DNA from 2 places in the Cupriavidus sp. YAF13 genome. Region 1 is predicted to be linked to the other one. Evidence: riboswitches for the same ligand, from Rfam matches in the RefSeq annotation. Region 1 holds a riboswitch; the other holds the start of a gene.
What was found. A riboswitch is a leader RNA that binds a small molecule or an ion and turns the genes downstream of it on or off. The one in region 1 is predicted to bind glycine.
Positions count from the first base shown of each region.

Region 2: another riboswitch for glycine. It lies ahead of AB4061_RS04175 (D-amino acid dehydrogenase); the one in region 1 lies ahead of gcvT (glycine cleavage system aminomethyltransferase GcvT).

Region 1 is NZ_JBFRDD010000019.1:20,761-24,165, forward strand. It holds gene AB4061_RS16975 (UvrD-helicase domain-containing protein) at 1-1,094, opposite strand, end outside; gene AB4061_RS16980 (glycine zipper 2TM domain-containing protein) at 1,323-1,553, shown strand; glycine riboswitch at 1,642-1,729, shown strand; glycine riboswitch at 1,751-1,901, shown strand; gene gcvT (glycine cleavage system aminomethyltransferase GcvT) at 2,000-3,127, shown strand; gene gcvH (glycine cleavage system protein GcvH) at 3,228-3,405, shown strand, end outside.
Region 2 is NZ_JBFRDD010000003.1:154,206-157,610, forward strand. It holds gene AB4061_RS04165 (PqiC family protein) at 1-254, shown strand, start outside; partial or broken gene AB4061_RS04170 (isochorismatase family protein) at 470-913, shown strand; glycine riboswitch at 1,020-1,116, shown strand; gene AB4061_RS04175 (D-amino acid dehydrogenase) at 1,285-2,553, shown strand; gene AB4061_RS04180 (DUF3772 domain-containing protein) at 2,579-3,405, opposite strand, start outside.

The DNA of each region.
Region 1 (3,405 bases):
TGGTGGTTGCCGCGATACAGGATGGCGTAGTCACGGAATTGCGCGCGCCGCTCGAACTTGTGGGCCGACAAGCGGAACACGACCGACTCCGCCTCGTGCTCCTCATCGTTCATCGGGTTGACGGCAATGGGGTCGCCCATGCCGTGCTCGCTCCACAGCTTCTTGTCGAACAGCTTGGGATTGTTGGAGATGACCGCGTTGGCCGCCTCCAGGATGCGCACGGTGGAGCGGTAGTTCTGCTCCAGCTTGACCACCTTCAGATCGGGGAAATCGGTCTGCAGCAGCTTGAGGTTGTCCAGCGTGGCGCCGCGCCAGCCGTAGATGGCCTGGTCGTCGTCGCCCACCGCGGTGAAGGCCGGCGCGCGCAGGTGCGAGCCGCCGGCGAGCTGCTTGAGCAGCTGGTACTGGCAGGCGTTGGTGTCCTGGTACTCGTCCACCAGGAAGTAGCGCAGCCGGTTCTGCCAGCGCAGGCGCACCTCTTCGTTGCGCGCGAACAGCTCAGCCGGCAGGCGGATCAGGTCGTCGAAGTCCACCGCCTGGTAGGCATGCAGCGTAGCCACGTAGTTGCGGTAGATCAGCGCCGCCTGGTGATCGTCGGGGTTGTCGGCCTGGGCGATGGCGGTTTCGGGATCGACCATGCCGTTCTTCCACAGCGAGATGGTGCTCTGCACGCTGCGGATCAGCTTCTTGTCGGTGGAGGCGAGCTGCTCCTGCACCATGCCGAAGCAATCGTCCGAGTCCATGATGGAGAAGCGCGGCTTCAAGCCCACGTGCTCGGCCTCGGCGCGCAGGATCTGCACGCCCAGCGAGTGGAAGGTGCTCACCGTGATCTGCTTGATGGGGATGCGCTTGCCCTCGCGCGTGGTCTTGCCTTCCATCAGCTTGGCGATCCGCTCCTGCATCTCCTTGGCGGCCTTGTTGGTGAAAGTCACCGCCGCGATGTGCTTGGGCTGGAAACCCTTGTCCTCGATCAGGTGGGCGATCTTCTGCGTGATCACCCGGGTCTTGCCCGAGCCGGCGCCGGCGAGCACCAGGCAGGGGCCGTCGAGGTAGCGAACGGCTTCGGATTGGGCAGGGTTGAGTCCGTGGGTCATGCGTGGCGGGAAGTGACGGATGTGCAGCGTGGAGGCGCGCGCTGGCTGGGCGGAGGGTGGATGCTAACACGCGGCCGAGGCACCTTTGCGGCAATGAAAGTGGCTCGGCAGGGAGGAGGTAACACTTCGTAAGGTCCGGATCCATGGGCATGCCGGCACCGTCTAACTTACATGTCCGCACGTGTGCGCTCCGTGCCGGATGCATGTCACGATACATTGGAGCGAATCATGAAAACCCTGCAATCCCTGGGCAAGGTCGCCTTGATCGGTATCGCGGTAGCGAGCATGGCCGGCTGTGCCGACATGACTCCCAAGCAACGTAACACCGCGATCGGTGCCGGCGTGGGCGCGGTCGGCGGCGCGGTGCTGACCGGCGGTGATGCGCTGGGCACGCTCGGCGGCGCCGCGGTTGGCGGCGTGATCGGTAACGTCACGACTAGCAACCCTCACAGGAGGTAGGCGAGCCGCCCGGCCCTTGCGCCGTTCCCATGGCGCCGGGGTCGGCGCGGACCGCGTTGACAAAGCCTGGGAGCTCCCGTAAATTGCGCGCATCCGACCGGGAGAGCGCGCAGATCTTGCGCCGCCGAAGGGGTATCACCCGAAAACTCTCAGGCACCATGGACTGGTTGGATCGGCTTGCAACATGCACACGATGCACGCCGTACTCTGGAGAGCGGCACCCGCCACTGATCGATCCGTCGACAGCATTGGTGAGCGTGCCCACCGAAGGGGCGCGCAAGGCTAGGGTTTCCAGCAATTGGGATCCCGCCTTGTAATCTCTCAGGTATCGAGGACAGAGGGGTCATCCGCCACAGCGGATCTGGCAGCGCTATGGCGCGCCGAATCCTGCGGCGGATGGCCCTTTTTCGTTTTCGAACCGAGATTTGCCTTCCCCCGAGGATTCCATGACGCTCCAGGCCACGCCCCTCAACGCCATCCACCGCGCACTCGGCGCCCGCATGGTCGACTTCGGCGGCTGGGACATGCCGGTCAACTACGGCTCCCAGATCGAGGAACACCATGCCGTGCGCAGCGATGCCGGCATGTTCGACGTCTCCCACATGTGCGTGGTCGACCTCAAGGGCGCCAATGTGCGCCCCTTCCTGCGCGGCCTTCTGGCCAACAACGTCGACAAGCTGCAAACGCCGGGCAAGGCGCTGTACTCCTGCATGCTGGATGAGAAGGGTGGCGTCATCGACGACCTGATCGTCTATTTCTTCGCCGAGGACGACTTCCGCCTGGTGGTCAACGCCGGTACGGCCAATGACGACATCCAGTGGATCGCGGCACGCAATGCCGCCACCGGCAGTGGCGTGGCCATCACCCCACGCCGCGGCGACAACGCGCCCGAAGGCGTGGAGCCGCTGGCTATCGTCGCCGTGCAAGGCCCGAACGCCCGCGCCAAGGTCTGGAGCGCCTTCCCCTCCACGCAACCCAGCGAAGCCCTGAAGCCGTTCAATGCGCTGGTCGTGCAGGATTCCGCGCTGGGCGAAGTCATGGTGGCGCGCACCGGTTACACCGGTGAAGACGGTTTCGAACTGGTGGTGCCCGCTGCGAATGTGGCTGGCCTGTGGGAAAAGCTGGTCGCCGAGGGCGTGCACCCGGCGGGCCTGGGCGCGCGCGACACGCTGCGCCTGGAGGCCGGCATGAACCTGTACGGCCAGGACATGGATATCCACACCTCGCCGCTCAATGCCGGCCTGGCCTGGACCGTGGACCTGCAAAGCGAACGCGACTTCACCGGCAAGGCGGCCCTGGTCGCCGGTGGCCAGGCCCAGCAGTTCGTCGGGCTGATCCTGCGCGAAAAAGGCGGCGTGCTGCGCGCCCATCAGAAGGTCATCACCCCCGCTGGCGAAGGCGAAATCACCAGCGGCACCTTCAGCCCCTCGCTGTCCCAATCCATCGCTTTTGCCCGCCTGCCGCGCGACGTGGCCATCGGCGCCGAAGTGCAGGTCGAGATCCGCGACCGCAAACTCGCCGCGACTGTGGTTAAACTGCCGTTTGTGCGCAATGGCAAGGCACTCGTGAGCTGAACGCTCGCACCGGTCACAGCGCGCCCGCCGGCGGTTACCCCGTCGAACATCGACATCCCCCGGCTGGCGCTGAATAACAAATTGAATCTGGAGCAATCCCATGAATTTCCCCGCCGACCTGAAATACACCGAGTCCCATGAGTGGGTGCGCGTCGAAGCCGACGGCACGCTGACCATCGGCATCACCGACCACGCGCAGGACGCGCTGGGCGACATCGTCTTCCTGGAACTGCCGGAAGTGGGCAAGTCGGTCGGCGCCGGCGATGCGCTGGCCGTGG
Region 2 (3,405 bases), on a different contig from region 1:
GCAGGTCCGGCGCGGAGCCGCTTTACCGCGTCAGCGCGGAAGTGGTGCAGATCGATGCCCAGATCGACGAACGCGTCAGCGCCATCGTCAACTGGACCGTGCGCCGAATGCCCGATGGCAGGGTGACGGTGGGCCACACACGGGCGGAGTTGGCCGCGCCGGGTGGCGTGGACGGCGTTGTCGCTGGCTATCAGCAGGTAGTGGTCAACGCTGCTGCCGATATCGCGGCGGCTGTGCGTTCGCTACGGCTGTGAGTCTCGCGCGGCGTGGCCTCTGTGGCGCATCGCCTGGTGCCTCAAAATATCAATCAATAAAATTGAACAAGTTATCCGACGAACTCATCACATCGACGGCCGGCTCTGCCATAAAGTTCAACCTATGGACGGATCGGCGCCAAAGACGACGTTCTAAATAATTCAACCATGTAGCCAAGTGGCCAAATAGCCAAGTAGCCAAGGAGAGAGAAATCATGACCAACGCCAAGCTCGAAGTCCTGACCCCGCAAAACAGCCAGCTGATCTTCATCGACCACCAGCCGTAGATGGCCTTCGGCGTGCAGTCAATGGACCGCCAGGCGATGAAGAACAACGCGGTCGGGCTGGCCAAGGCGGCCAGGATCTTCAATATCCCCACCACCATCACCACGGTGGAGAGCGAGTCTTTCTCCGGCTACACCTACCCCGAACTGCTTGACGTATTCCCCGGCCAGCAGACGCTGGAACGCACCTCGATGAACTCGTGGGACGACCAGAAGGTGCGCGACGCGCTGGCCGCCAACGGCCGCAAGAAGATCATCGTGGCCGGCCTGTGGACCGAGGTTTGCAACACCACCTTCGCGCTGTCCGCGATGCACGACAGCGACTACGAGATCTACATGGTGGCCGACGCCTCCGGCGGCACCAGCAAGGAAGCTCCCGCCCGCTGAAATTCGCGGCCTGAACCCGCAGGGAACTTCCCCAGGCAGTCAGACTAGTGCTAAAGTTCCGAGCCATGCCACCTGGTATTACCCGGCGGCATGCAAAGTGATATCGGGAGAGACTGCCTAGCCAAGCGCCGGGCAGCGCCGAAGGAGCAACCGCCCCGGAAACTCTCAGGCAAAAGGACCGGTATCACGTTTGAACTCTGAAGAACCCCGGCGCTCGTCAGCCGGCGGTACCGAAGGAGCAAGCGATCCTCGCCACCCCCAAAGTGGCGTATCGTGAATCTCTCAGGTCAAGGACAGAGGGGGCGTCTTTTGTGCATGCCGCGCAAGAGGCTCCCATCCGACGTCCTGGAACCATAGAGATGAAAACAATTGCCGTTATCGGTGGTGGCATCACCGGCGTGACCACTGCCTATGCGCTCGCCAAACGCGGTTTCTCGGTCACGCTGCTCGAAAAACACCGCTATGCCGCCATGGAAACCTCGTTCGCCAACGGCGGCCAGCTTTCCGCTTCCAACGCCGAAGTCTGGACACACTGGTCCACCATCCTCAAGGGCATCAAGTGGATGCTCAAGAGCGATGCGCCGCTGCTGGTCAACCCGCGCCCGAGCTGGCACAAGCTGTCCTGGTTCGCCGAGTTCATCGCCGCCATTCCCCATTACCGCAAGAACACCATCGAGACCACGCGCCTGGCAATTGCCGCGCGCGACCACCTGTTCTCCTGGGCGGCGGCCGAAGGCATCGATTTCGACCTGAAGAAGGAAGGCATCCTCCATATCTATCGCGACAAGGCGGGTTTCGAGCATGCCGGCAGGGTGTCCAAGCTGCTGGCCGAGGGCGGGCTGGAGCGCCACGCCGTCACGCCGGAAGAAATGCGCGCCATCGAGCCGACCCTGGCCGGGCAGTACTACGGTGGTTATTTCACCCAGAGCGACTCCACTGGCGACATCCACAAGTTCACCAGCGGCATGGCCGCGGCCATCGACCGCCTGGGCGTGCGTTGCCTGTACAGCCAGGATGTCCAGTCGGTCAGCACCGATGGCCGGCAGGTCACCATCGTCAGCAGCGATGGCCAGCAGGCCGAATCGCGCGTGTTCGACGGCGTGGTTGTCTGTGCCGGCACGGCCAGCCGGGCGCTGGCGGCCAGCCTTGGCGATCGCGTCAACATCTATCCGGTCAAGGGCTATTCGATCACCGTCAACCTGAATGACGCGCAAAGCCAGGCGGCCGCGCCCGTCGTGAGCCTGCTCGACGACGAGACCAAGCTGGTCACCAGCCGCCTGGGCGTTGACCGCTTCCGCGTGGCGGGCACGGCGGAGTTCAACGGCTACAACCGCGACATCCGCGCCGATCGCATCCGCCCGCTGGTGGAGTGGGTCAACCAGTGCTTCCCCGGCGTCAGCACGCGCAGCGTGGTGCCCTGGGCCGGCCTGCGGCCGATGATGCCTACCATGCTGCCGCGCGTGGGCCGGGGCCGTGCGCCCTGCGTGTTCTACAACACCGGCCACGGCCACCTGGGATGGACGCTGTCGGCGGTCACTGCGGACATGATCGGCGATGTGGTGCAGCAAGCCATGGGCGCCAGGCGTGCGCATGGCGTGCAGGACTCGGTGGCGCTGGTGACTCCGTAACGGGCCGCGTAAGGGGCCGGACGCGTTACGCGCCAAGCGCGGCCATATTCTCCACCCGCAACGTCTGCGGGACCGACAGCGAGATATCGGCCGCGCGCAGCCGCTTCAGTATCTCGAACAACAGGTCGCTCTTGGTCGCGGTGGCGATCCGGGGGCTGCCGACGTAGCCCGTCACGCTAAGCGTGATTCCGTTCGGCGCCAGCTGGCTGAACGTGACGGATGGCGCGGGCTTGTCGAGGATCGCCTCATTTTCCCGATAGGAGTCGAGCAGCAGTTCGCGCACCTGTTCGGGATCGATGTTCAGCGGGAAGGTGAGCAGCAGCGTCGCGACGCCTTGCGTGCTGTTGCTCATCGTCACGTTGCGCAGGTTCTGCGAGATCAGCTGCGAGTTGGGCACGATCACGGTCGAGCGGTCGCCCAGCAGGATCTCCGTCGCGCGCACGTTGATGCGCTTGATGTCGCCCTCCACGCCGCCGATGCTTACCATGTCGCCGACCTTCACCGGGCGCTCGGTCAGCAGGATGAGCCCCGACACGAAGTTCTTGACGATCTCCTGCAGGCCGAAGCCAATGCCCACGGACAGCGCGCTGACGATCCAGGCCAGGTTTTCCCATCTGACGCCCAGCAGCGACAGCGTCAGCAATACGATCAGCACATAGCCGATGTTGCTGAACAGCGTGATGAGCGATGCGCGCAGGCCCGCTTCCATGCAGAGCTTCGGCAAGAGTTCCGCGTCCAGCCAGCGCCGCACCGAGCGCAGCAGGTAGGTGCCGACCGAGAGTGCGATGACCGCGTTCAGGATGCGGTCGGGCATGATGTTGAGGCTGCGCAGCCGCTCGCCGCCGAGCATCG